One region of the Marinomonas sp. BSi20584 genome, then DNA from elsewhere that is predicted to be linked to it. Evidence: predicted binding sites of a transcription regulator. Region 1 holds the regulator's gene; each other region holds the start of a gene.
The links. The regulator sigma-54, encoded in region 1, starts transcription at its own class of promoters, with help from an activator protein. The targets are predictions, from matches to a motif close to TGGCACNNNNNTTGCTNT.

Region 1 (8,125 bases):
AAATAGGATCTTGCCCAGTAAAAGGCTCATCGTACATTACTAACTCTGGATCCAAAGAGATAGCACGGGCTAACGCAACACGTCTAGCCATCCCTCCAGATAATTCCGACGGCATTAGATTAGCGGCACCGCGTAAACCAACGCTATAAAGCTTATCAGAGACAATACCCGCTATTGTTTTTGCATCCAGCTTGGTGTGTTCTTCCATTGGAAAAGCAATATTCTCAGCGACAGTCATATCACTAAACAAAGCACCACTTTGAAAAAGCATGCCCATTTTTTTGCGCACCTTATAAAGTTCAGAGCGGGACAAAGCGTGAACATTTTGACCGTCTACTAAAATAGTGCCTGAGTTTGGTGCGAGCTGCGCCGCAATTAAACGTAGCAATGTCGTCTTCCCCGTCCCACTAGGACCCATCACCGCAGTAATCTTACCTCTTGGAATAGTAAGTGATACGTTCTCATAAATAGAACGCTCTCCCCTTGAAAAACTAACATTTTGGACCTTTATATAAGCATCTACCACTGACACACCTTTTTAATCCCTATCAAATATGGCCCGATACTAACATCGCCCCCCAACAAATAAAATCATGACACAGCCAAATCCACTTTGTTTATAAGATCAAGCCTTGAATTTCAACGCCAAACCTCATTAAATGGTACTCCCTGTATCTTTGAGTAATATCAATACCATGCTGTTGTTTTCTATCGCCCTAATTGTAGGGTTAGTTTTGCTCGTAATGAGTTCCGACAAATTTATAGAACACTCTGCGCTTGTAGCAGAGAAACTGAATGTAAATCCAATGATAATAGGGATTACGTTAGTCGCGTTCGGCACATCCGCACCAGAAATGGTCGTTTCGGCCATTGCGGCACTTGATAACGCACCAGAAATAGCAGTTGGCAATGTGCTTGGCTCGAACATTGCCAACATCGCACTTGTCTTCGGCATCACATTATTATTCTCAGCAATTCCAATCGCCTCCGGACTGTCCACCAAAGAAGTCCCTCTCGTATTAGCTATCACCCTGCTAGCAGGTTTTTTACTGTTTGATCAGACTCTTGGCGTATGGGATGGCGTGATTCTAATTGCTGCTTTTATTATTATCCTGACAATATTGCTAAGAGGCAGTAAAGATTTAGAAAAAGATTTAAAAGAAGGCTTACCAGAAGACGATGGAACCTCTGTCAGCAAATCCCTCATCATTGCACTAATCGGATTAGCTGTATTGATAGGAAGTTCTAAATTACTTGTCTGGGGTGCAATAGGCATAGCAACCGCTTTAGGCGTAAGCGAATTAGTTATAGGCCTTACTATCGTTGCAGTTGGAACCAGCCTACCTGAACTAGCGGCTTCAATTAGCAGCGTCAGAAAAGGCCATCACGATATAGCAATTGGCAATATATTGGGATCAAACATCTTCAACTTGGCCACCGTATTACCACTACCAGCCCTTATTGCTCCAGGACTAGTAGATCAAAGCGTGATAAGCAGAGATTTCCCTTGGGTTTTAGGCCTAACAGTTGCTCTCGCTCTTGCCATTTTCATTTTCAAGAAAACGAAAAACAACAGTATCCCTAGATGGGTAGGCTTACCGCTTATTGCTTCTTATGGTGTTTATTTATTTATTATTAGCTCAAACGGTTCGGTGTAATGCTTTCGTTAAAAACACTAACAAAACCCAAAAGCCTTTTAATCATTGGGGCTACTTTAATAGTAGTAGCCTCTTTAGGTTGGTATGGGGCAGCACCTATACAAAACCTCGTTCAAACAGACTCATTGAGCAGCTCTCCAGACTACTTTATAACTAATGTCAAAGTTAAAGAGTTTGATGCTGACGGACTTCTGATCGAAACACTTGACGCTAAACAAACGCTGCACTACATAGCAAAATCCACAACACTCTTAGAAATGCCGAACGTCGAGCGCTACTCAAAATCAGGTCATTGGAGCGCAAAAGCAGATAAAGGGGTTATTGAAGACGGAAGTAATGATATTCTATTAACCGAAAATGCCAGAGCGACTAAAAAATACCTTCAATCTGAAGATATAAAGCTAAGTGCAGATAACATACATTATTTAGATAAAGATCAATCACTAACCAGCTATGGAAATGCAACGCTTATCTCCACTCAAGGAGAGACTTCTGCTGGCACAATTACAACATATATAAACTCAGAAGAAGTCGTGATGACAGGATCTGTACGAGGAAAATATGAAACGATTCATTAACGTCAGCGTGTTGCTTACTTCAGCCCTAATTGGCCAATACGCATACGCACTACCTGAAGACACAACCAAGCCATTAGAAATACAAGCTGATGAGGCATCATTCGACCAAAATTCAGGCGAAGCAATATACAAAGGCAATGTATTTGTTAAGCAAGGTACCATTGAAATTCAGGCCCAATACCTTAAAGTAACAACAGACGCTAAGACCCGAAAATTTAGCAGCCTAGAAGCCACAGGAAAACCTGCGAAATTCAGTCAGCAGATAGACTGGAGCGGCAACATTGTTATCAGTAAAGGCAATGAAATACATTATTTAACCAGCGAATCAAAATTAGAAATTATTGGTGATGGTTACCTAAGCAGAATGCAGAACTCCATCACCGCAGACTACATCCTCTACATGATTGATGACGGCACATTCAGTGCTGAGAAAAAAGATTCAGGGCGCGTATCAATGACCTTACAACCGCAAGCGCCAAAAGATAAACAAGCACCTGAGAATAAAAAATAGATGGCACTACTAGAAGCAAAACACCTTGCGAAGAGCTACAAAAAACGCCAAGTCGTAAAGGATGTATCTATTTCCGTTGAGTCTGGCCAAGCCGTTGGCCTACTCGGCCCTAATGGCGCGGGTAAGACCACCTGTTTTTATATGATAGTTGGCATGGTAGCAAACGACGCTGGCGGCATATTTATTGATGGCCAAGACATCACTCATGACGCCATGCATACTCGTGCTCAAAAAGGCATTGGCTACCTCCCTCAAGAGGCATCTATTTTTAGGAAAATGTCTGTAGAAGATAATATCCTAGCCATTTTAGAAACCCGCAAAAAGCTAACAAAAGCACAGCAACAAGAAAGACTAGAAGAACTCTTAGAAGAGTTTCATATCACCCATATTCGCACCAACCTAGGAATGGCACTATCAGGAGGAGAAAGGCGCCGGGTTGAAATAGCGAGAGCGGTTGCCATGAACCCAAAATTCATCCTACTTGATGAACCCTTTGCTGGCGTAGACCCTATCTCAGTTGGTGACATAAAACACATAATCAAACATCTCCAAGAAAGTGGAATCGGTGTCTTAATTACCGATCACAATGTCAGAGAAACACTAGACATCTGTGATAAAGCTTACATTGTTGGCAATGGTTACATCATTGCATCTGGCGATGCCAGTACCGTCATCAACAATGAACAAGTAAAAAAGGTCTATTTAGGCGACGACTTCCGTCTGTAACCCCTTATCATTGCTGTAGAAAGGGAGTAGTATGCATAACTCGTTCCAATTCATTCAAATAGAAGAAAGAGTTGCTCTATGAAGCAGTCTTTACAATTAAAGCTTGGTCAACAGCTGACTATGACGCCACAACTGCAACAGGCTATTCGCTTGCTGCAGCTTTCTACGTTGGATTTAAAACAAGAAATTCATGAGTTTCTTGAATCGAACCCATTGCTTGAGCTCGACGACGACGAACAAATTCATCACGACATCCCTGCAAGCATAGAATCAAAAAGCGCTGCCGATACAACAGTCGACAATAATAGCGAAGAACCACGCGTAGAATCTGAGTGGACAGAAAGCATCCCTGAAGAACTATCCATAGATAGTAACTGGGATGATACCTATCAAAGTTCTGCAGCTGTCAGCGATCACAACAGCTACGAAGGCGATAGCGACTTCGAAAGCCGTAACGCACCAGCAGAAAGCATCCAAGACCATCTTATATGGCAATTAAATTTAACCCACATGTCAGATCGCGACATTGAAATCGCTTACGCCATCATTGAATGCGTTCAACCTGATGGCTACTTAAGCATTTCTCCCGATGACATCTGGGAATCTCTCGGCACTGAATTAGAAGATCTAGATATTGAAGAAGTCATTGCAGTGCAGCATAGATTGCAGCGCTTTGACCCTGTAGGCGTATGCTCAATTGACCTACGCGACTGCCTTCTTGTGCAACTAGAAGCATTCCAAAGCCACCCGCTGTATAAGAGCACATACAATCTTATTGATCATTACCTACCATTATTAGGTAATCGAGATTTTGCTCAGTTGAGCCGTAAGACAAAGCTCAAAGACGAAGCACTAAAAGAAGTCGTCAATTTGATTCAACAGCTCAACCCACGCCCAGGCTCAGTTATTGACGCTGACGACACGGACTACGTTATTCCTGATGTCACAGTGAAAAAACGCCATGACGTATGGCAAGTGGAACTAAATAATGACGCTTTGCCGCCCATCAAAATCAATGAGACTTACTCAGCGATGGCTAGCACTGCAGCAGCAACAGCAGAAGATGTGACTTACATAAAAACATCTCTTCAAGAAGCAAAATGGTTCATGAAGAGCCTACAGAGCCGCAACGAAACTTTATTAAAAGTGGCAAGCTGCATTGTAAGTCGACAAATTGATTTCTTCGAACTAGGGGAAGAAGCCATGAAACCCATGGTTCTTCATGATGTCGCAGAAGAAGTAGGTATGCATGAGTCAACTATTTCTAGGGTAACAACACAGAAATACATGCACACACCAAAAGGCATCTTTGAGCTGAAATACTTTTTCTCCAGCCATGTAAACACCGCCTCTGGCGGAGAATGTTCTTCTACCGCAATACGAGCTATGATTAAAAAGCTTGTATCGGATGAACCGGCGAAAAAACCGTTAAGCGATAACAAGCTAGCTGCTATTTTAGCAGACCAAGGCATACAGGTTGCTCGACGCACTGTAGCCAAATATCGAGAGGCGATGAACATCCCTCCTTCCAATGAACGAAAACGACTGATCTAAACGGAAACCATTTTATCATGTCCTTGAAATCATTATTAAAAGCGGAACTCGTTCTCGCAAAACAAGATATTGTTAGTAAAAAACGAGTACTTGAAAGCATTGCTGAAGTTGCTTCCAATCGACTGCATTGTGACAACGAAGCTGTCTATGACGCACTACTAGGTCGTGAAAAGCTAGGTAGTACAGGCATAGGCAACGGCATAGCTATTCCACACTGTCGCCTAGAATCTGCAAACCATACCGCTATTGTCGTTATGTCATTGCAAACTCCGATTGATTTCGATTCCATCGATAAAAGAGCGGTAGACTTAATATTTGCATTAATTGTTCCACCTCATGAGTGTGACCAACACCTTGCAACACTAGCTCAAATAGCAGAACTTGCCCAATCTCCAGAAGCACTGGATAAATTGCGCACAGCACAGACCAATGAAGAACTATTCAATATATTTGAATCACTAATATAGGAAAAAAGCATGCAGGAAGAGTCCGTCACGATCATAAATAAACTTGGCTTGCATGCTCGCGCTGCTGGCAAATTGGTTGAAACAACCACTCGCTTTTCTTGCGATATCACCATAGAAAAAGATAGCCGAAATGTTGACGGAAAAAGCATCATGGCGATGATGATGCTTGCTGCCGGCAAAGGCACAGAAATTCGCATCAAAACCAATGGTGAAGACGAGTTAGATGCAATAAAAGCGGTAATAGAATTAATAAATAATCGTTTTGGTGAAGACGAGTAAGACTTATATGTCAGAGCAAAACACTCTAAATCACCTCCAAACGGTCACCGAATCGCTCGAATCCGGTACCACCATGCAAATCCGTTATTTACTTAACGGCGCTTTGCCCGCACAGGATGTTGCTCGTCTATTAGAGTCTTCTCCTCCCAAAGAGCGTAAGCTTCTTTGGGAGTTAATAGAAGCCAAGAATGAAGGCGAAGTACTTCAATATCTAAGCGAAGATATTGGCGTACAATTCATGAAAAACATGGATACAGAGCGACTTATCGCCGTATCCGAACATTTTGAAAGCGATGACCTTGCAGACTTACTGCAACACCTACCAGAAAAGGTCGTAAAAGAAGTTCTTGCGTCAATGTCCACGCAAGACAGAACAAGAGTTGAAGCACTATTAAGCTACTCGGAAGATTCTGCTGGCGGCTTGATGAATACGGACACCATCACCATACGTCCAAACATTACCGTCGATCTAGTGTTTCGCTATTTACGCAGACACTCAACACTACCAGACATGACAGACAACTTACTGGTTGTCAGCCGTTCAGATCGCCTTTTAGGAATACTTCCACTTACCAAACTACTGGTATCAGATATTAGCGCTACAGTGCGCGATATCATGGAAACAGAATTCACCGTCATTGACGCAGAAACGCCTGCCAGCGAAGTCGCGCAGCTTTTTGAAAAAATGGACCTAGTATCCGCTCCCGTTATTGACAGCAAAACTAAAAAACTACTTGGCCGCATCACCATCGATGACGTTGTAGACGTTATCCGTGACGAAGCCGAACACTCCATGTTAAGCATGGCGGGTCTTGATGATGACGAAGATACCTTCGCACCCATCATGAAAACCACCAAGCGACGCGCAGTGTGGCTTGGCATAAACCTAATAACCGCCTTTACAGCGTCTTACGTTATCGGCTTATTCCAAGAGACACTAGACCAAGTTGTCGCATTAGCTATACTCATGCCAATCGTTGCTAGCATGGGCGGTATAGCTGGCTCTCAAGTACTGACACTGGTCATTCGCGGTATCGCACTAAATCAGATAGGCTCTACCAATACTCGCTGGCTACTTAATAGAGAGCTCATTGTTGGACTCATAAATGGCCTTGTTTGGGCAACAGTAATAGCCGCACTTACCGCACTTTGGTTTGACAACATCAAGATTGCCTATATCATTGCAGGCGCTATCATAATAAATCTGCTTTTTGCAGCGGCCACTGGTACACTTCTGCCAATTCTACTAAAAAAAATTGGCATCGACCCCGCCCTAGCCGGCAGCGTAATTTTGACTACCGTGACCGACGTGGTTGGATTTCTATCCTTCCTTGGTCTCGCTACTATTTTTCTAATATAGGTTCCCATGACAGATTTTGATCAATTTGAAAACAACGACGAAGAAATCCCTAAGAGCAAAACCCAGATCAAGCGTGAAATGGAAGCCCTGCAAGATCTTGGAAAAAAACTACTAGGCCTAAGCAAAAATCAGCTTAAAAAAGTGGAAATGTCTGACACTCTACGCGAAGCATTCGTTGAAGCTGGCCGCATAAAGCAACATGAAGCCATGAGAAGACACTTGCAATACATCGGCAAGGTAATGCGCACAGAAGATCACGAAGCCATAGCGCACCGTGTAGCGCTTTTCGATTCCACTTCTGCCGCTTACAACAAGCTATTTCATCAGCTTGAGATTAAACGCGACATGCTAATTGGCGAGAACAGCAAAGAAGTACTGTCTGAATACTTAGAAGAAAACCCACAGATTGAAGACATCCAACTGCTTAGACAGCTTATTCGCCAATCTCAGAAAGAAGTGTCACAAGAAGGAAACACCACAAACCGTAAAAAACTTTTCCGTTTCTTACGTGAAGCCGAAGAAAAGCGTCTTGGTTTAATGGAATAATCTTAAACTCAAGTCCAAAGATCGACGCTATACATTGATAATGGCGTATCCGTACATAAAATTGCCCGTCTTTAAGATGGGCTTTTTTATGCCCACTCCCTACTAAAAACTAACGCCCACAAAAACTCGAACTCGCCGTGCAATTTATTGTCTTAGTCTACAGCGATAAGGCATGACATAATTTATGCTATTAACGTCCATTATAGTGACAGGAGAACAAGTCTTATGAGTAAACCATACAACAAGCTTACACCTGTAGAAGCTAGTGTAATCCTTGATAAAGGCACCGAACGCCCATTCACTGGAGAATACACCGACACAATGGAAGGCGGCCTGTATGTTTGTCGCCAATGCGAAGCGCCGCTTTACACCTCAGAACACAAATTCATTTCTCACTGCGGCTGGCCAAGTTTTGACGACGAAATCCCCAATGCTGTAAAACGCGT
Region 2 (8,125 bases), on a different contig from region 1:
GATCTGGGTTGAGAGTTTTGATTGCTTCTAGATCTGGTGTTTTTAAACCGCCCACATCAGTGTACCGAGCATCATTAAATTGCTTAAGGTAGTCTGGAAGTACTTGTTTAGGTACTCCAACCACGTAGCTTTCTAAACCTAGAGAGGCAATGGTATCTAAACTGCCAAGGTCAAAAATCGCAGCTTTAGGCAATTGCGTTTCTGCAGTGGATAGCTGGCTGAAGGCGACCAATGTTCCGATGGCTAGGATTTTTCTTAAATTCATCATGTTCACAATTACCTATGTCTTAAATAAAAAGAGCTTGAAATAAAAATAACCATTATCAATGGCTGATAATGGTTATCATTGTCTCATTTTTATCGGCAGGTTTTGCGGCTATAACCTAGTACGGTGTGTTGCTAAACATGAAACGAAAACTAACTGCTTTTGAGCTTACTGTTCTTGTTAGCAAGCCAAACGAACTGATAGGGCATTAAAGTGACTTTGCCTAAATGGTCTTCGTATACTTGTTCTGATACTAAATCTGTCCAGTCATCGGTGGCTATTAGGTTAAGTTCAGACAAGTTAAAATTTTGCGGTTGGTCTGTCATATTATAAACAGCAAACAAGCTTTGTCTTCTGTCTAGGCTTTGACGCCAGAAGGCAAAGAGGTTTTCACCCATGTGCAGCACGTACTGAGTTGCATTTGGGTGAAAAGCTGGCTGTGCTCGACGTATTTGAATTAATTTCGTTACGCTTTGGAATACTTTCTGATGATGGGTTGGCGTGTTTAGAACATGATCTAAATCTTCCATGTCCCAAATATGACGGTTTATTGAGCGAAATTGGCCGGTATTGTCTACGCGTTCTAAATCGTTTTCTGTGCCAAATAAACTATGAATATAAAAAGCGGGTACGCCTTCAAGTGCCATCATTACACCAGCGGCGCAAAGGAAGCGAGCAAACTGCCATTTATCTGGGCCGTGTAGTGCTGATCCTGATAAGGCATTCCATAGGCTGATATTGATTTCATAAGGCTTAGCTTCGCCTTGCGGCGTAGTGCGTGAGCTTATTTTGCCGCCAAAGCGCTTCATAGTATTGATCAGCGTTTCCAGTTCCCACTCCGAAAGTAAGCCTTCCGTTGGGCGCAAGCCAATACCATCATGGGAAGCAAGGAAATTTAAATAGGTTGTACCTTGCTGAGCCGGTGCCATACTCATTAACCATTGTTTTAAATGGCTACTGTTTCCGGTCACCAAGCTATTGATGAGCAACGGCGGTAAAGAGAAGTTGTAAATTAAATGAGCTTCGTTGGCATTACCAAAGTAGGTTAAATTTTCCTGATTGGGTATGTTGGTTTCAGTGATGATCACGGAATCTGGCGCGTAATGCTCAATCATTAAGCGTAATAAACGAATGATTTCGTGGGTTTGTGGCAAGTTGATACAAGAGGTGCCTGGGATCTTCCACAGAAACGCCACGGCATCCAAACGAAACCAACGAATGCCTTTTTCTAGATACAAACGAATAATGCGCAGGAACTCTAATAGAACGACGGGGTTCTCAAAGTTCAAATCGATCTGATCGTGACTAAAAGTACACCAAACGTGTTTTTCACCGTTCTTAGTTTGTATTTCTCGTAATAATGGCGACGTTCTAGGGCGAACCACAGCACTTAAATCTGCATTTGGATCGGCTTCATAAAAGAAACTCGCGCCCGGTTCAACGCCAGCTTTGTAATTTTCAAACCACATGCTTCGGCTTGAACAATGGTTAATAACCAAATCGCCCATTACTTTAAAATCTTTCGAAAGATTCACGACATCGGCCCAGCGTCCGCAGGATGGATTGACGGTTGTGTAATCCATCACACTAAAACCATCGTCCGAGCTATAAGGAAAAAACGGCAGTAGGTGAACAGCGGAAATACAATCAGACAATTTGCTTTTTACAAATTTGTGCAGGGTTTCCAACGGCGCTTCTTCTTTTCTGCGCAAGGTGTCTGCATAGGTAATTAGCATAATGTCAGATTGGTCCCATAGGTTTCTATGGGGGCGAGGAGACTCAGTTGACGGATCTAGATTAAATGTGGCTAAACACTTTGCCGCCAAATTTTTATTGTCCAAGCTTGGGTAAATGACTTGCAAATGAGCGATTAAGCGCTGTTCTAGATGCGACAAAGGAGCATTTTCCATGTTTACCTACCTGTCTTTTTAGTGATTGAAAAGCAACGTAGTAACGTTCAACTTAGCAAAAAGATTACTTTAAGGGCCAGTTCTTTTTTTGACCGATCTTTTATCCAGAGTTCTTTTATCTAGAGCCTTAATTATTTTTTAGGACCATATTGGGCCATATCCAATTCGACGGCTTGAGCAAGCTGATTCATCACACCAGGAAAAGCACTCACAACGCGGTTCCAACTAGGTATGAAAGGCGTCTCCATCGGGTTGTCTAAATACTGGTTACCAGCTTTCATGATGTTACTGGCGAAGAGTTCGACAGCTTGCTCTTCTGTATGAACATCTAATTTTAGACCATTGATTTCAGCATCGTTGCGGTAAGTCTCGATAAAGTCGAGTGCAACACGATAATAGGTAGCTTTGATCGTACGGAAAGTTTCTTGGTTGAAAATAGTGCCGTTAGTCGCCAGCTTTCTGAAAATAGCTTTAGTAATGTCGATGGACATTTTAGACAGACCACCATCGTCATTATCGGCAGACAAGTCTTGGTGTTTGTGATCATAAATGTCAGCGATATCCACCTGACACAAACGGTTGGTAGAGTAGTTACGGTACATTTCACTTAGTACACCAATCTCCAATCCCCAGTCACTCGGGATGCGCAAATCGGTCATTACATCGCGGCGAAAAGAAAACTCACCTGCCAGAGGATAGCGATAGCTGTCTAAGTAATCTAAGTAATCCAAATGCCCAAAGACTTTTTTTAGCGAGCATAATAATGGCGTGACCAATAAACGGCTCACGCGGCCATTCATTTTTCCATTAGCTGCACGAGCGTAAAAGCCTTTACAAAATTCGTAGTTAAAATTCGGGTTAGCAACCGGATAAATAAGACGAGCCAGCAGTTCTCTGTCATAAGTGACGATATCGCAATCGTGCATGGCGATAGATTCCGCTTTACCTGCGGCGAGGTTGTAACCCATGCAAAACCAAACATTGCGGCCTTTGCCCGGATCGGATGGCGACAGGTGTTCGCCTTTTAGTACGCTGTCGATTTCTCGTAGGCGAGGGCCGTCATTCCAAAGTACTTTAACGTTTTGCGGTAATACGCTGAAAAACTCTAATGCGTGTCGGTACTGGTCTTCTGTTGCTCGGTCTAAGCCAATAACAATTTCAGACAAGTAGGGAACTTGCTGTAAATGTTTAAGGATATTCGGCATGGCGTCTGTTTCCAGCTCGGAATACAGACAAGGAAGGATAAGAGACATTGGGCGTGTTTTAGCAAACTCACACAGCTCTTTTTCCATTTCTTCTAACGGGCGGTGCGCCAAGTTGTGAAGTGTGGTGATGATACCGTTTTGATGAAAGTCGCCCATAGTTGTTCTCCTGATATTTTTATAATAACTGTTAGTAGTGTCTTCTCTTTATGTCGTTAAAAAGTGCCTTTACAAAATGCCTTGTTGAATCAAAACTTTGTTGATTGCTTGTGCCCAGCCTTCTGGTCCATACGCGTCGCTAAGCCAAGCATCGCAACGATTTGGGATTTCTGGTGGCGCATGAACAGGTGAGCGAATTACGACTGGAATGTCAGCCTTGCTCAACATACCTACGTCGTTTTCACCATCGCCTAATGCCATGGTGGTAACGTCTTCGTCGCTTTGTTGTTCATACAATTCTTTGAGCCATAACATGGCGTTTGCCTTATCACAGTGCTCGCCCATCAGATGAGCGAAGCGGCCGCCTTTCTGAATTTGCACGCCAAATGGTGCAAGGTCGTCGCGTAATGCATTAAGAGCCAGGTTAGAATCGGTCCAAACTATAGGCTCGGTAAATTCTCGTTGCATGGCTTGCTTGGCGTTTTCTTCACTTAAGCCAGTGATAGAAACCAGTTCTTGCCATGTCATCTCACTGAAGCGTCTGAAGGTGTATTGCTCTTGTTTATCATTGGTTAGTTCTATTAATTCGTCGCGCCTTGGGCCGAATGACTTGCGCCAATACTCACCGCAGTCCTCTAAAGTTTCGTCTGTAGAGAGGGCTAAATTCTTCGGGATATAAACAGCAGAGCCGTTTTCCACGATAAAAGCGTCTTGGTGGTTGAGCTCTTGTCTAAGAGACACAAGCTCAACAAAAGTCTTGCTGGTGTTGATCACGCAAGGAATAGAAAAAGTCTTCAGCGACTGTAAGGCCGCCAGTGCTGGTTTGAAACTGTATGTGTGATGATCGAGTAATGTGCCATCCAAATCGGTAAAAATTAAAAGCGTTGTCATGTCGATTCCTTTTTGGGTCCATCAAAATACCGCTGGTGGACGTTAGTATAAGTCTTGCAAATCTGGTGCCAGTGCGTAAAAGTGGCTTTTTCCTTATGAGGTACATGCCTAAGATTAACTAGGCTATGGAACAAATAGATGACAAGTTTGCTACGTTTATGTGTCTTTGTGATTCTGGCTTTGTTGGCGTTCGCGGCGAACTCTGTTTTGTGTCGTCTGGCGCTTAACGATGGACTTATCGATCCGGCTCAATTCACCACATGGCGCTTGCTTAGCGGAGCCGCTACCTTGGTTTTGCTCTGTGTGTTTCAAGGTCTCAAGCATCAGCGCAATGATTTGAAAATAGCGTGGTTAGAAGGTAGCTGGTTATCGGCCTTTGCGTTGTTTATTTATGCCTTGGGTTTTTCCTATGCCTACGTGACGTTATCGACCGGAATGGGCGCCTTAATACTCTTTGGTGCCGTACAACTGACCTTGATCTTATTTGCCGTATGGGCAGGACAGAAGCTGGTTTGGTTGGAATGGTTAGGGCTGGCGATAGCCTTTGCTGGCTTTGTCTATTTAGTGCTTCCTACTTTGTCGTCTCCCTCTTTGCTTGGCTTTGTCTTAATGACGCTAGCAGGCGTGGCATGGGGGTTGTACACCTGGCGAGGCAAAATCTCGGCTAAGCCTTTGTTTGCCACCACATCTAACTTCGTTCGAACTATTCCCATATTACTGATTGCCTTGGTCATTCTTCATCTCAATGCTGAGCAGTCACAGAGCGCACAACTTGAAGGCGTTATTTTAGCGGTCACTTCTGGCGCTATTATGTCTGGTCTTGGTTACGCCATCTGGTACGCCGTCTTGCCTTATCTTAGTGCTTCCATGGCTGCCGTGTTACAGCTACTCGTTCCTATCATTGCCACAATAGGAGGCGTAGTTTTTGCCAATGAATCCATAACTTTACACCTCGTCATAGCCACGTTAAGCGTCCTAGGTGGCGTATTACTCGTTATTATTGCAAGAAAACGAACACCTAAAAACGCCTAGTTTTGGTGCATTTTTATCTCAATGCGCCATAATCGACTGGTTTATTGATTGAAAATTGATCGTTGTTTTAGTCCGACAATGTAATTATTCCCTCCCCTTATGTCTTCCAAGGGGAGGGCTAGGGAGGGGTTATTACTTCGGCTCTTCGGGGCTTTGACCCTGACTTCCACCTTGGCGCTTGGAGTAAACCAAACACCACCGCTCGACACTGTCGTTTGACCTCGCTCTTGGCGTTTGCTTTGCTCCTCGCTGCTGAACATAAACACCCTCACTCGTAGGGCACGATGAGCGAAGCGTGATCTGCCGCGAAAGCGCAGCTTTCTTTTGGATGCAGATCATTATTTATATTGAATACGATAAGAACAAAAGTAAAAAAGTGGGTAGATAAGCAATTAGACATGTACGAGCGACGAACCAAGGAAGACAGTGAAAAAACAGCGGAATCAAGTTGCTCATGCCCTGCTTGTGGAAAGCGTGCCGTTGTTTATCTTGGCGATGTATCTGAGAGTAAGGTGACAGAACGGCTTCGAATCATGCTGCCATGGGACAATGGCAGTTAGCGTTAGCACACGTAGAGATCAGAGTATAAAAACAGATCAGGTCATAAGGCCTGAGGGAATCGCTTGCCTCACGGGTCAAATCGCGCTACAAAAGATCAAATAAAGAACCAACCAACATAGCGGTGATCAAAGACCACCTGAAGCTACATAGTCCAAACAGACTTTGGTATTGAGCGAGTTATATAACAGGGAAGTCCTACCATGAAAAAAGCAAATCCCCTATATAGACAACGCAGCCGTTCAACAGTGGGTTATAGCCGCAGCTACGCTGTCGTATAACCCTTAATTGTTATGAGTAAAAGGATTTAACCTTGAGCATGCATTCCCAAAATTTTTTAAAGAAAAGATACATCTTGGAAGACATAGAATTAAATGATTATGTTATAGAGGCAATTTATTTTCTAGAGAGTACGGATGAATTCGTAAGAGCTTCAGAGAAAGAAAATCTAGCAAATATTTCTAAAAAAACATATTGGCCAATAATGCATGATATGTATGAGAGAAGTTATGAATACGTATGTGGTTCGTTAAGTCTTTTTATTATTGAGCAACTACAATCTTGTGAAGCCTCTTGCAGAACAGCTATTGAAGGGGCTGTAAATCTCCACTATGTTAGCTTGGAAGATAGTTTAGGGAAGATTATTTCATATTTTAAAAATCATTTTGAGGTGGAGTTGAAGCAAAATATAAGTTGGAAATCCACCGTTGATATTTCAAATGTTGATGAAAGCATAAAAAATCACTACTGAGATTTAATTGAGAATAAAAATAATGCGTTGAGCGATTATGAGGCTGTTTTAAAACGTGCAATGTTAGCCCAAGGAGTTAATATCGATAATTACGATGCAAAATGGCCAAGTGCATTCGATAGATTTCGACTAATTAATGATGAAATAGGTTATAGAACAATATACACAGCTTTGTGTTCACAATCCCACAATGACCCTGAAGATCTCCTCAATCAATTGCTATGCCGTTCTTTAAATCATGATGGTTTTACATCTGCTAAAAAAGCAGAACAATACTTTTTTTCGTTATATATGATCCTGCAAGCTATCAAATATCATGTTATGGCAAGTGCAATGTATCTCGGAAAATTAGAGATTTCATGCGAAGTGCTTGCTTTAAAATGCAATGAAATTTTAGATTTAATAGAGAGCTCTCAACAACATAAAGACAGTTTATTAACTGAATTATCGGAGTGATTTTACTCATAATAAACGCATTAAGGGGGGCGCAAAAAGCTTGGCTGCGCTGATTCTTCACTTAGTATAGCTAAGCTTTATTGCGCCACTTAGGCGCACGTTATACGGAGCATTTACCAAGCCACCCATCTCTAGAAGTCAGTCGTATCAAGGAAATAACGCAGTTGGCAATGCCGTAAGTGTGGTGTTAAATTTCTAAAGATTATTTGATGTCTGTTGAGGGTACAGTGGTACAAGAACGAGAAGAGAGCCAAAAAATAAAGCTTGTCACAGCTGAGCCGAGCGGTCTCACCGAGTTTAAATTGGCGTTGCAGGATTCTTTCCGTGTGGCGGCAGAGGCTGATTTTGGGCATCCGCTTGAAGAGCCGATTCCCTCTGATGATGATATTGAAAAGTCATTCAACACCACGGGAGCCGTGATTTACTGGATCATGGAAGACGAGCAACATGTTGGTGGCGCTGTTTTGGTGATAGACCCAATCAGCGGTCGGAACAACTTATCACTTTTCTTCATTGCGACCAGTCAACAAAGCCGAGGTTTGGGTTTGAAGGCTTGGAAAGCGATTGAGCAAGAATTCCCGTTTACTAAAGTCTGGGAAACAGTTACACCCTATTTCGAGAAAAGAAATATTCATTTTTACGTAAACAGGTGCGGTTTCAAGATTGTCGATTTTTATAACCGAAACCATCCAGACCCTCACCAGGATTCACGCCAAATTCATGATGAGGAAGATGACGATGAGATGTTTAGATTTGAGAAGATAATGGATAACACAGACGAAATTAACAAGAATTAGTAAGCTACCTCTGAAAACGAGTCATATGATCGTGGTGACTTGACATCTTATCTCTCAGGTGAAGTGTGTAGAGGCTTAGCTAATGGATAAGTGATGATAGATAG
Region 3 (8,125 bases), on a different contig from region 1:
TAGCGAAATCAGGGAACTCAGACGCTGTCATAACACCATCTTCAATCAAAGCGTTTGCGGCTTGCGCATAAATATCTGGGCGATAAACTTCTTTCGCGGTTTTCATAAACCATTCATCTGATTTTGGTTCAGCAATTTGCCCCCAACGGCGCATTTGTGTGAGATACCAAATGGCATCGCTGTAATATGGGTAAGTCGCGTTATGACGGAAAAAGACATTAAAGTCGGGGATTTCACGCTTATCACCTTTTTCATACTCAAATGTCCCTGTCATGCTGTTGGCAATGACATCGTAATCTGCCCCAACATATTGGCTACGAGAAAGTATTTTTACCGCTTCAGGACGATTTGCATTGTTGTTTTCATCCAACCATTTCGCCGCACGAATCATCGCTTTAACTACACGAATATGGGTATTTGGATACTTTTCCGCCCAGTCACTGCTGACACCGAATACTTTCTCAGGGTTGTTCTTCCAAATTTCATAATCGGTAATGACTGGCACACCAATGCCTTTAAATACGGCTTGTTGGTTCCAAGGCTCACCAACGCAGTAACCTGAAATCGTTCCAGCTTCCATCGTTGCAGGCATTTGTGGTGGTGGCGTCACCGACAACAAAGCATCGGCGTTAATTTGACCACTGGTGTCGCCTCGGGCTGGCGCGTAGTAACCTGGATGAATGCCACCAGCAGCAAGCCAATAACGCAGTTCGTAGTTATGTGTTGAAACAGGAAATACCATGCCCATTTTGAATGGCTTACCTTGCGCTTTATAACCATCAACCACAGGTTTTAAAGCGCTGGCGCTGATTGGATGAACCGGCTTGCCATCTGGGCCATTGGGAATGTTTTTCTTCATTTCATCCCAAACATCGTTTGAAACCGTAATGCCGTTACCATTCAAATCCATACTAAAAGCCGTCACAATGTGGGCTTTAGTACCGTATCCGATGGTGGCACCAAGTGGCTGGCCCGCTAACATATGAGCGCCGTCTAGCTGACCATCAATCACTCGATCTAGTAGAACTTTCCAGTTTGCTTGCGCTTCTAAGGTGACGTACAAACCTTCGTCTTCGAAATAGCCTTTCTCATAAGCAATCGCCAATGGCGCCATATCCGTTAGCTTGATAAAACCAAATTTAAGCTCTTCTTTTTCTGCATAACCCAGCTCCGCATGAGCTGCTCCAGATAAAAGCGCAGAGCCCAACAATATAGAAAAACTAATTTTTTGAGTGGCATTAACGAATCTCGGCAAGGGAATTATCGTTTTCAAAAATCTTAGGTTCATAGTCACACTCCGCTTAAGGGGTTAAAAAGTACAAAAACAAAAAAAGGCGCATGCGAATCACAAAAAAATGTGTTCGCAGGCGCCTTTGCCATTCAAAGAAAATCCTACATTGGACTATCAATAATGTGGGTGATAATTAACGGTCGTTGCTAATTCCACCAATTTTTTTCAAAACTTTATGTCTATGTGTTTTACAAAGCACGCAGCGTGCCAATAAAACTAACCTTATGATTTATAGGTTTTTTACCTTAAATCCGCTGTCTAGATAAAATAATTCAGCAGGCCAAATAAATCTATTTGCCCAGTTATCATGCATAGCGCACTAAAAAAAGACACGTACAAACTACTTATCAAAACCATTTAAAATGCCATTTGGATGTAAGCGGATCTTTCCCGAAGCAACAGAATCCAACCAAGTAGACTCATCTTCGACAGACAAATGCCAATCCGTGTTGTTTTTTTCTTCCGTCAAACCTAATGCTTTGTAATAAAGATCCTGACGATAAACCTGCTCCGCCACGTCGTTCAGTGACTTAATGTCACCCAGTTGCTGCCAGCGGTGCATTTGCGCCATGATCCATAATGCATAGCTCGGCAAAGGTTTATTAATATCGCTACCAGAAAAACGCTGATACGCCTTCATTGGCCAATCGAATTGCCCCTTTGGTTTAATCGCACTAAAACCATAAACCAGCTGCTCTAACGTGCAATTCAAATAATCAGGATGACTTAAGATACTCAGTAATTCAGTCTGGTTATTTGGTTCATCTACCCACAAACAAGCTTTTTCCAAAGCGCGAATAATTGACAAATATACTTCTAGGTTATGTTCAGCCCATACGGAATTTACGCCAAAGACTTTTTCCGGCGTACTACCCCAAATTTCATATCCAGTAACCAACATGTGGCCTATACCTTGCTCCACTGCAAGACTGTTCCAAGGCTCACCTACGCAATAACCATCAATATCACCTTGTCTTAAACTATCAAGCATTTTTACCGGTGGAACTACAACTATTTGCACATCTTTATCGGAATCAATTCCAGCTCGACTCAACCAATCTCTTAACTGATAGTTATGGGATGAGTAAGGATAGACCATCGCAAAACGCAATGGAGCTGCATTAGCTGCTCGGCCATCTAGCAACCTCTTCAATGCCACGCCAGTTCGAATATCAACCGAAGATTCAGCATGGTGCTGTAGCTCTTCGTACAAAGCGTTACCAATAGTGATGCCATTACCATTATGACTAACAGTAAAGCTGGTTTGCATGGGTGTCTTAATGGTGCCAATTCCTAAACTAGCAGCAATCGGCATAGACGCCAACATATGCGCACCATCAAGCAAATTGAAGGCCACTTTATCGCGGATACTTGCCCAAGATGCTTCTTTAGATAACACCACATCCACGCCTTCTTGAATAAAAAAGCCTTTTTCTTGGGCAATCACAAAAGGCGCACAATCGATTAATGGAATAAAACCAATCCGCACAGACTCGCTAGTTTGAATAATATTATTTGGCTGTATCAGGTTCATTTTGAACCTCCCATCAATTCCATCACAGATATGATATTTCGAGCGACGTCAGTCATTCGCTGACTACGATCCATCGCTAGTTTCCGAAGCGCTTGATAGGCTGCGGGCTCATCACATTTTTGATGTTTCATTATCAAACCTTTTGCTTTGTCTATCAGCTTACGGTCTTCAAGCTGACTTTTTACAGATTCCAATTCAGATCTTAGCGCCTGAAATTCTCTAAACCGGGCAATCGCAACTTGCAATAACGCTTTCACGCTACCGCTGTTAACACCATCAACCACATAGGCACTGACACCCGCTCGAATAGCTGCTTCTACATGTCTGGAATCATCTTCTTCAGCAAACATAACAATGGGACGAGGATTATCTTTGGTGAGTCGCGACATGTTTTCCAACATATCTCGATCAGGAGATTCGATATCAATAATTACCATATCTGGTTGAAATTCCGTTACCGCTTCCGTTAGGTTTTTGGCATTTTCCAGTCGTCTAATAACACGATAACCACTGTCAATCATGGCCTGTTCTACAATAGCGGCTCGCGCAGGCTCATTATCAACAAGCATCACGGTTAATTCTTTTTCAGGGGGCGCAGGCATGGTGCATTCTCTTAAAAATCGTAAAATCACATTCAGATAAAATGCAAGATATGCGCCATTTCGACACATTAATTTTCCGGAGATTAGAGGCAAAAAAGGCTCTAAATAGAGCCTTTTAAGAGTAATTAACCAAAAAGTAACACACGAATAATAGGTAAGAACTGAAGCAGTGCAAGCTAGCGCTAATAAAGAACCAAATTAATGCACAGCATATCGAGTCTGTGCAAGCAGAGCTAAAGCCAAGCGGTCTTTAGTGTTGGTTTTCTTAAAAATAGACGTCAAATGCGCTTTTACAGTACGCTCTGTAATACCCATTTCAAGTGCGATTTGCTTATTAGACAAGCCTTTCGAAACACTGTGAGCAACATCTAATTCACGTTCAGACAAGTCATCCAGTTCATCGTTGTGAATCTCTGCGGGCGCGGTAGATTGCATAATAAGCTGTTGAATAAATGCTTTTCCGCCCCAGATTTCACCGGAGTCAACAACCGAAAGCACCAGAGAAAGTTGCTCTTTACCAATATAAGGAGCACATTGCCCGCTAACGCCAACAGAAAAAAGTCTTAAAGCGGCAGCTTGACTTGATTGATTAGGAAACACGATAACTTTTTGCTTTGGAAAGGCTGAACAAAGTGCAACCACTTCTTCAACCTGTTTAGAAAAAAATTTATCTTCTAAATAGATAAAGCAGTAAGTGAAGCTAGACGATGCCGCTTCTAATGTTTGATATACCTCTTCAAATGTCTCTGCTCGTACCAATAAGGAATCCACACTGACTATTTGATTCCAATGTTTCCATACGGCGTCATCTGTATTCCAACACAAAGTTTTCAAAATAAGTCTCGTCCTATTAAGTGCGATGAACCATTCTAACCAGCAAATAATAACGTATTGTTAACATTTGTAACTGTTCATTGAGCTTGAAAACTTTTTTGTAATTACCGTTCACGAAGCGCATTTTGTTTTGCTTTTAAAATTGGCTTAAGCAAATAATCCAATAAGGTTTTCTTACCAGTAATTATATCTACTGTCGCTTGCATGCCTGGAATAACGGGCAATGGGGCTTGCTCTGTTCCTAAATAGTTTTTATCAGTCCTCACCCTGACCAAATAAAAGCTATTGCCCTCTTCATCAAGAATAGTATCGGCACTGATGTTTTCAACTATGCCATGCAAACCACCAAATATTGCAAAATCATAGGCGGAGAGTTTAACCACGGCACTCAAATCAGGTTTAATAAAACCAATATTTTCAGGACGTACTTTTGCCTCAATCAACAATGAATCTTCAAACGGTACAATTTCAAGCAAATTCATACCGGGCTTGATGACACCGCCAACCGTATTAATTTGAATCTGTTTCACGATACCTTTTACTGGTGAACGAACCTGTGTTCTTGATACTTTATCTTCAAGGGATACATTACTTTCACGTAACTGATCTAATTTACTTTTTACTCCAGTTAGGTCTTCTTGGGCATCCGCCCTAAATTTCGCTTCACCTTCGGATAGTTTACTTTGCGCTTCTTTCAGCGCTGAACGCGCCCGAGGAATCGCTAACTGAGTTGCTTCCAAATCCCCTTGCAACTGATTGACTTGGCGTTCGAGCTGCAATAACTCAACCCTAGACACGGCTCCTTGCTCAAACGCAGGTCGAGTTAATGCCAGCTCTTCTTTCGAAAAAGCATAACTCTGTTTTAAATTTTCTAGTTTTGCCTGTAACTCAACTATTTCTTGTTTCTTTTGCTCAATCTGCTGCTGAAAGCCAACCTGGTTAGTCCGTAAAGACTCTAATCTGTTGTTATATAAATCAAGTTCACGCTTTACAACCAGCGGATAATCTTTCATGATTTCCGGATCAAATTTAGGCTCCAGACCATAAGATTCAGCCTGTAAACGAGTCGCTCGAACTTTTAAATTAATCGATTCGGCTTGCTGCTCACGCAATGATGACAAGGCTTCAGTATTTTCTATCGTCATCAACACTTGTCCACTATCGACCACTTGACCTACTTTGGCATTAATTTCTTTTAAAATACCACCTTCAAGGTTTTGAATCTGCTGGACTTGGCTAGAAGGAATAACTTTCCCTTCGCCCACAGTAACTTCATCTAAAGCCGTATAATTAGCCCACACCAATGCCGCTGCCACGAAAATAAAAATCACCCAAAGGATAATTCTACCGCCACGTGGTGTTTTCAACATCAAGGCCGCATTTCGGTCTGTCAGATACTCTAAATCATCTTGTGAAATCGAATTTTTATTACTCATTATTAACTGACCTTCAACTTGCCTTGACGAAGCGCTTCATGCACTTGCGCTTTTGGACCATCAGCAATCAAGCGACCATTATCCATAACGATAATTCGATCGACCATATCTAGCATAGAGGCCTTATGTGTAATCAAAATAAGGGTTTTGTCTTTCACCCCTTCTATTAAGCGACGCTTCATTCGAGACTCTGTGGTGTTATCCATCGAAGCTGTCGGCTCATCCAAAATCAAAATTGGTGGATCAAAAAGTAGTGCCCTTGCGATAGCAATACTTTGACGCTGCCCCCCAGATAACAAGGCGCCACGTTCACCAACAATACTGTCTAAACCGCTTGGTTTACGATTGGCAAACTCAGATACTCCGGACAGATCTGCCGCACGAATAATGGCATCGTCTTCCATATAAGGAACGCCCATCACAATGTTATCTTTTATCGAGCCATAGAATAAATTCACATCTTGCGAAACTGCACCAATATTCCGACGTAGATCGGTTGGGTTTACTTGGCGCAGATCCACGCCATCAATTCTTATAGCGCCGCTATCAGGTGTATAAAGCCCTGTCATTAATTTACCAAGGGTCGACTTACCAGAGCCGATCCGGCCAATAATAGCGACTTTTTCGCCTTGCTTAATATTAATATTAATAGCACTAACTGCGGCTTGTTCTTGATCAGGATAAGCGAAGTTAACTGCTTCAAATTGAAATTCTCCCTTAAACACTGGGCGATGAACAAACTTGACATCATCCGGGTTTTCAACTGGCGAAGACATAATTTCATTTAGAGATGTAAAAGCAGATTTTGCTTGGTTATAGCGTGTCGCTAAACCAGCTACTTGCGCCATAGGGCCAAGCGCCCTTCCAGTCAACATAACAGACGCAACCAAAGCGCCCATACTCATATTACCTTCAGATATTTGATACACCCCAACAATGACAATAATAACGGTAGTTAGCTGCTGAGCTACCATCGCAAAAGAGGAAGAAGATTGTGACAACTGACGAGTTTTGACTCCCCAATCAGCAATGTTACCAACAGCATTTTCCCACTGTTTCTGCATCACGCCTTCAGCATTATTGAGCTTCACACTTTCCGCGTTATACAAACTCTCAATCAAAACCGCATTTTTTTGTGATGCCGTTTTTTGACCCTCTTCGATAGAGCGACGTAATGGGATTTGAATGATGATGCTATAAAGGACGATCAGAGCAATGGTTACAATGGGAATATAGCCAACAGGACCACCAATCAACCAAATCACACCAATAATCAGAAACATAAAAGGAATATCAACCAAAGTGGTGATAGACGCCGATGTAATGAAGTCTCGAATACTTTCAAATTCTTGTAGGTTTTTGGCGAAAGCCCCAACAGACTTAGGCCTTGATGCCATGGTGATATTATTTACTCTGGAAAAGATAGCTGCCGATATCAAGATATCTGATTTTTTGCCAGCTATGTCAATGAAATAAGCCCGCAAGGTTCGCAATAAAAAATCAAATAAGTACACGACAGCAGCGCCGATGGCCAACACCCAGAGTGTATCAAATGCATTGTTCGGCACAACTCGGTCATAGACGTTCATCACAAAAAGAGGACTAGCAACAGCGAAGATATTGATTAATAAAGACGCAATAAACACGTCTCGATAAATTCGCCAAGAACCAGAAATAGTTCCCCAGAACCAATGCCCTTTTTTACTTTCTTTTTCATCGCTTTTTTCAGAGCGTTTATCAAATTGATACAAAGGACGAACAAAGAAGCAATAACCAGTACAAGACTCGGCAAGCTTATCGATAGGAAGAGTAATTTCCCCCTCACCAGATTCTGGACGAAGTATTTTTGCGGTGCCTTGCTTTTTATCCAATTCAAGTAGAATACAGGCTTGCTGATCCCTTAATAGCAACACCGCGGGCATGACCATGTTGGGGATTTTTGCGATAGGTCGTTTAACAAAACGAGTACTAATGCCAATACGCTTAGCCGCACGCTGAAAAAGTTCTGGTGTCATTGCATTGTCGGTAATAGGTAAACCTGAAGCAATACCATCCGAAGTATAAGGATTATGAAAGTATTTGCTTAACAGTACTAAGCAATCTAACAGAGGATTAGGGTATTCTAACGAAGCACCTTGTGTATCCCACTGATCAATATCTTCTTTAGAACCATCTTCAACTTCTGCATCCGTCTTCCCTTCGTCTGATTCATTTGTAACTTCATTTTCTTCATACGAATCATTTTCTAAAGGTGACGAAGAGTTCTGTTCTGAACGACCAGAGTCAGACATACTCTATATTCTCCTAAAACTACCGAAAATCTGTTTTTTTATAAACAAATAGCTTATTAATTATGGTCTAGAATAGTGTTTATTAAGTAATATGTGAAGCGAACTTATGCCTTACTACAAATTGAAACACAGAAGGA
Region 4 (8,125 bases), on a different contig from region 1:
TAATAAATCGCGATGTCGTTGTCACAAAACGTTATAACAAAAAATACACATAAGCCTAATCATTATACAAAATAGATATAAACGATGTTAGGCCAATAAAAAACCCAGCTATTAAAGCTACCACTATCTGGCAACTTCAATACTGAGCTTTGTTGTAACTTATTAAAGACAGCCTCTCTATAAAACAGCTAATAGATAAAGAGGACTGTAAAGAAAGTTACTTTTTAAGTTTATAAGCAACCACATAATCGCCGATGGTTGTACCAATGGAACCATGTCCACCAGCTACCTGAACGACCATTTGCTCACCTTTACTATTTAAGTAAGTCATTGGTGTGGCTTGACCACCTGCAGGCAAACGACCTTTCCACAACTCTTCACCAGTAGACATGTCGTAAGCTCGCAAATAGTTATCAACAGACGCGGCCATGAAAACAACACCGCCATCCGTAATCACTGGACCACCAATACCTGGCATGCCCATTTTTATTGGCAATTTAAATGGTGTCATATCTTCAATAGTGCCGTTTTTATGCTTCCAAACGGTTTTGCCTGTTTTAAGATCGGCACCAGCCACATAACCCCATGGTGGTTGCTGACAAGGAACACCTAAAGGAGATAAGAAAGGCTTCAACTGCACCGCATACTCAGCACCTTCATTAGAATTAACACCCTGCTCGCCTTTATTGGCGTTAGTCAAATCTGCACCTTCTCGTGGCACCAGAGTAGAAGTAAAAGCAAGATACAAAGGCATACCAAACATTTGTTGGCGTTTTGGATCGACAGCAATGCTACCCCAGTTGAATACCCCGAAGTTCCCAGGATAAACAATAGAGCCTTGCTCTGATGGTGGTGTGTAGCGACCTTCATAGCGTAATTGCTTAAATTGAATTCGACACATTAGTTGATCCAATGGTGTCGCGCCCCACATATCTGCTTCCGTTAACTTAGCAGGCTTAAAGGAAAAAGCAGAAGTTGGTTGAGTTTTCGCCGCATAGTCACCAGGAATAGTACCCTGTGGCGCAAGTTCTTCGGTAATAGGAAAAATAGGCTCACCTGTTTTTCTATTTAACACGTACACATCACCTTGTTTGGTTGGGACCACCAAAGCAGGCTGTTTACCTGTTGGCGTATCTAAATCCAACAAAGCAGGTTGTGCTGGCGTGTCCATATCCCATAAATCATGGTGAACAAACTGCTGCACCCAAGCGACCTGACCAGTTTCGAGGCTCAAAGCCACAACCGAAGTTGCATACTTTTCTTCCGCAGGAGTACGATACATACCTAACTGATCCGGTGTACGATTCCCCATAGGGAAATACGCCAAGCCAAGCTTTTCATCCGCACTGGCAACCGACCAACTATTTGGCGAGCTTGTCGCATAAGTTTCGTCTGGACCTATAGGCGTTGTATCGTCTGGATGACCAGAATCCCAGTTCCATTTCAACTCACCCGTTTTCACGTCGTAAGCGCGAATCACACCAGATGGAGAATTCACATCATAGTTATCATTCACTGACCCAGAGACGATCACCACGCCACCAGCCACTAATGGCGGCGACGTAGAATAATAATAACCAGACTGCTTAAACGGCATGTTGTGCATTAAGTCCAATTCGCCATTGTCCGCAAAGTTAGCACAACGGGCACCCGTTGTTGGATCTATAGCTACTAAACGAGCATCAGAGGTTGGTAAGAACAACTGAGCATCACACTGCATACTGGTTAAGCTTTCCGCCGGAGCCGACTCTTTTTGAATAGGTGGAAGCTGTGTTCCATTGGAAGGAGGTAAATAAGACACACCTCGACAAGTCTGGTGCTGACGCTGACTTTCTGCAGGCACTTTCGCATCATAAACCCATTGTTCTTCACCGGTATCCGCATCTAATGCCACAACCCAGTTATGTGGAGTACAGACATAAAGAGCATTACCGAGCTTCAAAGGCGTTGCTTCGTAAGTTGTTTCCCCCACATCTTTCGGGCCTTTTTTATCGCCGGTTTGATACTGCCAAGCGACTTGAAGCTGATCGGCATTATCCGGTGTGATTTGAGCTAATGGCGAGAATCGCTGACCTAAATTACTACGTCCGTAAGCGTTCCACTCGCCCTGATTAACATCACCAGTATCGGCATCAGACATGGTCACTGACCGTGTCATTTTACCTTCAACAGTCGTAGGTGACGTCATAAACAAAGGAGAAATAGTAACTAAAGCGGTTGCAACCCAAACTGGCAATAACAAACGTCCACCACTGCGGCGCTTAAATAAAGCCAATAAAAGAAGAGGAACGGCGAGGATTAAGAAAAGCCCCATTCGCGTTGCGAGAGGCCACCAGCTTAAGCCCGACTCCATAATCGACCAGATTAAGGTTCCAATCAATAAAAGAGCATAAATAAGGTTGGCGACTTTATTGCGCTTTCTTAACAACAAAGCGACAGCGATAAAGGCAACGCCAGCAACAACATAGTAGAGGCTGCCATCAAGTGACACTAGCCAGCCACCACCCAACAGCAAAGCCAAACCAATAACTAAAAACAGTACCGAGAGAACAATCATATGACACAATCCCTTCGAGTTTAATTCGTTTGTTTAATTCATTTAATCTAGGAGTAAAGAAGTAAAACGACCGCAGAACAGCCATCACACCACCTATTTACCATAGATGATTACAGCTCAAAGGAAAAGTGTAGAGTATAAAATGACAAAATAGACTTTTTTCTTACATATTTATAAAGCAATACCCATGTCAATGCTCAATTCTTAGTCACATCATGGCCATACACTGCATCTAATTTAGACTGGATAACACTAGGAGCAAAGCGCCCAGCAGCTTGAAGTGCTTTTAATTTCATTCTGCCGAACACACCACCGTGCATGTGATATAAGCCAGCATTGGCTTTCGACATTTGCTGAATTTTAGTAGCACGAGGTTTACGCACTTGCTCATATTTAAGCAAAGCATCACTCAAGGCATAATTAGACAAACACTTAGCTAAAATATATCCGTCTTCAATCGCCATCGCGGCACCTTGCGCCATGAAAGGCAACATGGGATGACAAGCATCACCCAACAAAACCACTCGACCTTTGTGCCAGGTAGGCAGTTCATCGCGGCCATTTAACGCCCATAAAAACGTACTGCTCGCAGACTTGATTAACTCACTAACTTCAGGGTGCCAATCTGCAAAAGCGCGCTTTAACTCTTCGACATCACCCTCTTCACGCCATGACTCAGACCGCCAATCGCTGCGCTCTTCCACAGCTACGAAGTTCACGTAGTCGCCACCACGCAAATAATAACTCACGAAATGCCGACCAGGACCAGCCCAAACACACGCATCAGGTTTAACATCAACAGTCAGATCACTGACAGGAATAACGCCACGCCAAGCAACTTGCCCCATAAAGATTGGGCATTCTTGTCCTAGCATTTGCTCACGTACTTTTGAGCGAATGCCATCTGCACCGATCAATAAATCCGCGCAAAACTCTCGGCCATCTTCGAGCAATAAACAGACTTGCTTGAGCTCAGTATTTTCACGATAGCCAATCACCACCGCATTTAGCACCAATTCGACACCCGCCTTTGCACAGGCTGCAGCTAAAACCTGATGCAAATCCGCACGATGCAGATGCCAATAAGGCGCACCATAACGCGCTTCAGCTTGCTTACCTAAAGGCGATTTGAGGTAGTATTCGCCGGTTTTATAATCTCGAATAGCAGCATGTTGAGGTTTAAAAACAAACTGACTTAATTCAGATTCTAAACCTAGCTGTCGCAATACTTTTAAAGCATTAGGGCTTATTTGCAGGCCTGCGCCAACTTCACCAAGGCTCGCAGCTTGCTCACACACTACCACTCGAACACCTTGCTTAGCCAACGCTAGCGCAGCGCACAAACCGCCAATACCTGCACCAGCAATCACAACACAATTAACTTGCCCCACTCATCTTTCCTCTTTGTTAGCGATGCTTTTGCAATAATTAAAGGCGCCATAGTAGCGAATTCCGGCCTAAATAAAACCGACCTATGTCACTTATCATGGAACAAAAAATGTAAAAAAACTTTTCAAATACTATGGCTCGATCCTTGCTTTATTCTCTAAGTAGTGCGAAAACACTATGCATAGCCTAGTAAATCAAGGTAATGATATGGCTAGGTTCCACCTTACAAAGTAAAGAAGTCTCCCCAATGTGGGGCGGATGCACAAAAAAAGCCCACAAATGTGTGCAAGTTTAAGGCACCCACCTCCGGCTTGATAAAGAGAACGAGGTATACATGGAAAAACTAACGAGCCATTATCAGTCATCTGATTTTTTTGACGAGTTAATAGATGACAAAGGCGCCCCAAGATCTCCGGCAAAACAACTCTTGGGATATTTGGACAGTCTTTCAGAAGACGAACTAGAAAAGAGGCGCCTCACCGCAGAAGCAACGATACAAGAAATGGGCATCAGCTTCACGGTCTACACAGAGGAAGGCAATATAGACAGAGCATGGCCCTTCGATATTGTCCCTAGAACCATAGAAGCCTCAGACTGGAAAATAGCTGAAGCAGGATTAAAACAACGTCTAACCGCTCTTAACCTTTTCATCAACGATCTCTACCACGACCAAAACGTCATCAAAGACGGCATCATCCCAGAACATATCATCAAAGATTCCAAAAATTTTAGACCAGAATGCGTTGGCGTATCACCAGCCTACGGCGTATGGGCGCATATTTGTGGTACCGATCTAGTACGAGATGAAAATGGCGACTTCTTTGTTTTAGAAGATAACTTACGCGTACCTTCTGGTGTGTCTTACATGTTGGAAAACCGCGCCATTACTAAGCGAGTTCTTCCAGAACTGTTTGAAAACGAATCAATCTTACCAATCGATTCTTACACCTCGCAATTGTTTGACACCTTGGCCTCTTTGTCGCCAAGAGATATAGAAAACCCTGAGATCGTAGTGTTAACACCGGGTATTTATAACTCCGCCTATTTTGAACACGCCTTCTTGGCGCAACAAATGGGTGCTGAACTAGTTGAAGGCAGCGATCTATTTGTCGACAACGACGACTGCGTTTACATGAAAACTATTGATGGTCCAGAGCGCGTAGATGTAATCTATCGTCGCATTGACGATTTATTCATCGACCCAGAAGCGTTTGATCCTGAATCAGTCCTAGGTGTTGCTGGTCTAATGCGCGCATGGCGAGCAGGTAATGTCGCACTAGCAAATGCGCCGGGTGCAGGTGTTGCCGATGACAAAGTGGTTTACGCTTATGTCCCAGACATCATTCGTTATTACTTGAACGAAGAGCCGATCCTTAACAACGTCGAAACCTTCTTGTGCGATGACCCAGAGCAACGCGCCTACGTACTCGCCAACCTAGACAAACTGGTTGTTAAACCGGCCAACGAATCTGGCGGTTACGGTATGCTAGTCGGGCCTCATTCAACGAAGAAAGAACAAGCACTGTTTGCCGAGTTAATTACTAAAAATCCGCGTAATTACATTGCTCAACCAACGTTGAAATTATCCACCGCACCAACGCTTATATCCAAAGGTGTCTTAGAACCTCGTCACCTAGACCTTCGTCCATTTATCTTGCAAGCTAAGGAAACCTACGTCACCACTGGCGGCCTAACTCGCGTTGCCATGAAAAAAGGTTCCTTGGTCGTTAATTCGTCACAAGGTGGTGGTAGTAAAGACACTTGGATTGTTGAAACAAAGGGGCAGTAACCATGTTATCTAGAGTCGCAGAACGCTTATATTGGAGCGCACGGTATTTGGAACGCGTTGAAAACACAGCCCGCTTGGTCAGTGTTTATGACGACCTATTATTCGACCTTCCAAAAAACATCGAAGTATCTTGGTATAACTTAATCGAGATACTAAGTGGCGAAGAAATTTTCGAACAACGTTATAAAGTAAAAGACGAACGTAACGTAGTGAAGTTTCTTTTAGCCGATGACACAAACTCAAGCTCTATGCTGTCATCATTAAAAATGGTGCGGGAAAATATCCGGACCACTCGTGATGCGGTTCCTAAAGAAACATGGGAACTAATAAATGAACTAGATCTATACGCACAACAGAATATCAAGCAAGGGATTAACCGTTCAGAACGACATCTTTTCTTGAATACTATTATTGAAGGCTGCCAAAAAATCATCGGCCTCTTTGCTGGTGCAATGAGCCGTGATTCAGGCTGGCATTTCCTCATTATGGGACGTTATTTAGAACGTGCTGATATGGGAACACGTATTCTTGATGCGGCCGTGTCTTTAATGTTGAAATCTGAGCCAGAAGCAAGAATTCAACTTGGACAAGTGACTTGGTCAAAAGTATTAAAGTCTCAAAGTGCGTATTTGGATTATCGCCGCACCGTTAGAACGTCTATCAACGGAGCAAAGGCTACTACATTCTTGATGAATGACCTTTGTTTCCCACGATCTCTAGCTTACTGCCTAGGTCAAATAGGTGAAGCGGCGACAAAATTACCACGCGCCGGTTTAATTACCGCTAAGGTAGATAAACTTTTAGAATTTGATTACCCAATCAATAGTTCAGAAGATTTGGATGAAGACTTTCACAACCATCTCAATGATATACAGATTGCCATTATCGAAATAAATCACCAGATCACCGAAAACTGGTTTCATTTTCGGCAAGGAGACGCTGCATGACCATTAGAGTCGCAATACAGCACAAGACCACTTACGAGTTTGACCGTTTTATTAACGTAGCTCCTCACGTTTTAAGACTGCAACCGGCTGCGCACTCACGCACAAAAATTCATGCTTACTCGCTTAAAGTTTTGCCTGAAACGCATTTTATCAATGTGCAACAAGATCCGTTTGGAAATTTCCAAACTCGCTTAGTGTTTCCCGAAAAGACCAATAAGCTAGAGTTTTACGTGGAAGTTATCGCCGATATGACGGTAATCAACCCATTCGATTTCTTCGTTGAAAGCTACGCGGAAGAATATCCATTTGCCTACGATAAAGCGCTTAAGAAAGAGCTCGATCCTTACTTACAAGTAACTGAATCTTGCCCGTTATTGGACAAATGGCTATCTACGGTTGATCGTAAAAATACGCCGATTAACGATTTTCTCGTGGCGATCAATAGTCGCTTAGCAGCGGATATTGGTTACGGAATTCGTTTAGAGCCAGGCGTTCAGACTTGCGAAGAAACCCTGACCCTGAAAAAAGGTTCTTGTCGTGATACATCATGGTTACTGGTTCAAATACTACGTAGCCTTGGTCTAGCAGCACGTTTCGCGTCTGGTTATCTAGTACAACTAACGTCTGACGTGAAAGCGCTCGACGGCCCATCAGGCCCAGAAGAAGATTTCACCGACCTACACGCATGGTGTGAAGTATTTTTACCTGGCGCAGGCTGGGTTGGATTAGATCCAACTTCAGGCCTATTCGCCGGCGAAGGTCACATCCCTCTAGCTTGTACACCAGAGCCGGCTTCAGCAGCACCGATTACTGGCTTTGTTGACGAATGTGAATGTGAGTTTAGCTACAGCAATATTGTAACTCGTATCCATGAAGATCCGCGTGTGACAAAACCCTATGCAGAAGGCGAATGGGACACCATCAAAGCCTTAGGTTTTGCGGTTGACAAACAGCTTGAAGACGGCGACGTTCGTCTAACAATGGGTGGTGAGCCAACGTTTGTCTCCATCGACGACATGGATTCAGAGCAGTGGAATACCGGCGCATTGGGCGCAGAAAAGCTTAAACTAGCCAAAGACTTGCTGATTAAAATGAAGCAAGAATTCGGCGCTAACGGCCTACTTCATTATGGCCAAGGCAAATGGTATCCGGGCGAAGAAGTACCGCGCTGGGCACTGGGTTGTTTCTGGCGCACCGACGGCGAAGCGTTATGGAATGATCCGAAATATTTAGCGCGCGTAGACAAAGACTACAAACACACCATTAAAGATGCCCAAGCTTTTGGCGAATTATTGTGTGAAAAACTAGCATTGGATAAGCAATATCTACAAAGCACCTACGAAGACACTCTGTATTATTTATGGATGGAGCAATCGCTTCCTGCGGATGCCGATCCAACCAAAGCCGATTTAAAAGACGATTTAGAACGCCGTCGTCTAGCAA

Region 2: TY87_RS17700 (HAD-IIB family hydrolase) is a predicted target of sigma-54. The motif match lies at 4,481-4,498, and genes of this name have one in related genera.
Region 3: TY87_RS01240 (ANTAR domain-containing response regulator) is a predicted target of sigma-54. The motif match lies at 3,468-3,485, and genes of this name have one in related genera.
Region 4: TY87_RS09100 (circularly permuted type 2 ATP-grasp protein) is a predicted target of sigma-54. The motif match lies at 4,081-4,098, and genes of this name have one in related genera.

Annotation. Positions count from the first base shown of each region.
Region 1 covers NZ_KZ454896.1:24,053-32,177, forward strand. Annotated here, with positions in the region: gene TY87_RS20065 (ABC transporter ATP-binding protein) at 1-532, opposite strand, end outside; gene TY87_RS20070 (calcium/sodium antiporter) at 660-1,658, shown strand; gene lptC (LPS export ABC transporter periplasmic protein LptC) at 1,658-2,236, shown strand; gene lptA (lipopolysaccharide transport periplasmic protein LptA) at 2,220-2,747, shown strand; gene lptB (LPS export ABC transporter ATP-binding protein) at 2,748-3,473, shown strand; gene TY87_RS20090 (RNA polymerase factor sigma-54) at 3,552-5,027, shown strand; gene ptsN (PTS IIA-like nitrogen regulatory protein PtsN) at 5,045-5,494, shown strand; gene TY87_RS20100 (HPr family phosphocarrier protein) at 5,504-5,773, shown strand; gene mgtE (magnesium transporter) at 5,781-7,133, shown strand; gene yjgA (ribosome biogenesis factor YjgA) at 7,140-7,679, shown strand; gene TY87_RS20115 (methionine-R-sulfoxide reductase) at 7,905-8,125, shown strand, end outside.
Region 2 covers NZ_KZ454889.1:53,101-61,225, reverse strand. Annotated here, with positions in the region: gene TY87_RS17715 (ABC transporter substrate-binding protein) at 1-268, opposite strand, end outside; gene TY87_RS17710 (alpha-amylase family glycosyl hydrolase) at 418-2,175, opposite strand; gene TY87_RS17705 (glycosyltransferase family protein) at 2,307-3,536, opposite strand; gene TY87_RS17700 (HAD-IIB family hydrolase) at 3,606-4,427, opposite strand; gene TY87_RS17695 (DMT family transporter) at 4,566-5,459, shown strand; partial or broken gene TY87_RS17690 (IS91 family transposase) at 5,810-6,019, shown strand; gene TY87_RS17685 (hypothetical protein) at 6,373-6,768, shown strand; gene TY87_RS17680 (hypothetical protein) at 6,796-7,224, shown strand; gene TY87_RS17675 (GNAT family N-acetyltransferase) at 7,434-8,021, shown strand.
Region 3 covers NZ_KZ454868.1:260,068-268,192, forward strand. Annotated here, with positions in the region: gene TY87_RS01230 (CmpA/NrtA family ABC transporter substrate-binding protein) at 1-1,288, opposite strand, end outside; gene TY87_RS01235 (CmpA/NrtA family ABC transporter substrate-binding protein) at 1,632-2,825, opposite strand; gene TY87_RS01240 (ANTAR domain-containing response regulator) at 2,822-3,427, opposite strand; gene TY87_RS01245 (helix-turn-helix domain-containing protein) at 3,626-4,261, opposite strand; gene TY87_RS01250 (HlyD family type I secretion periplasmic adaptor subunit) at 4,366-5,697, opposite strand; gene TY87_RS01255 (type I secretion system permease/ATPase) at 5,700-7,988, opposite strand.
Region 4 covers NZ_KZ454876.1:58,591-66,715, reverse strand. Annotated here, with positions in the region: gene TY87_RS09110 (glucose/quinate/shikimate family membrane-bound PQQ-dependent dehydrogenase) at 218-2,557, opposite strand; gene TY87_RS09105 (FAD-dependent monooxygenase) at 2,755-3,948, opposite strand; gene TY87_RS09100 (circularly permuted type 2 ATP-grasp protein) at 4,281-5,735, shown strand; gene TY87_RS09095 (alpha-E domain-containing protein) at 5,738-6,682, shown strand; gene TY87_RS09090 (transglutaminase family protein) at 6,679-8,125, shown strand, end outside.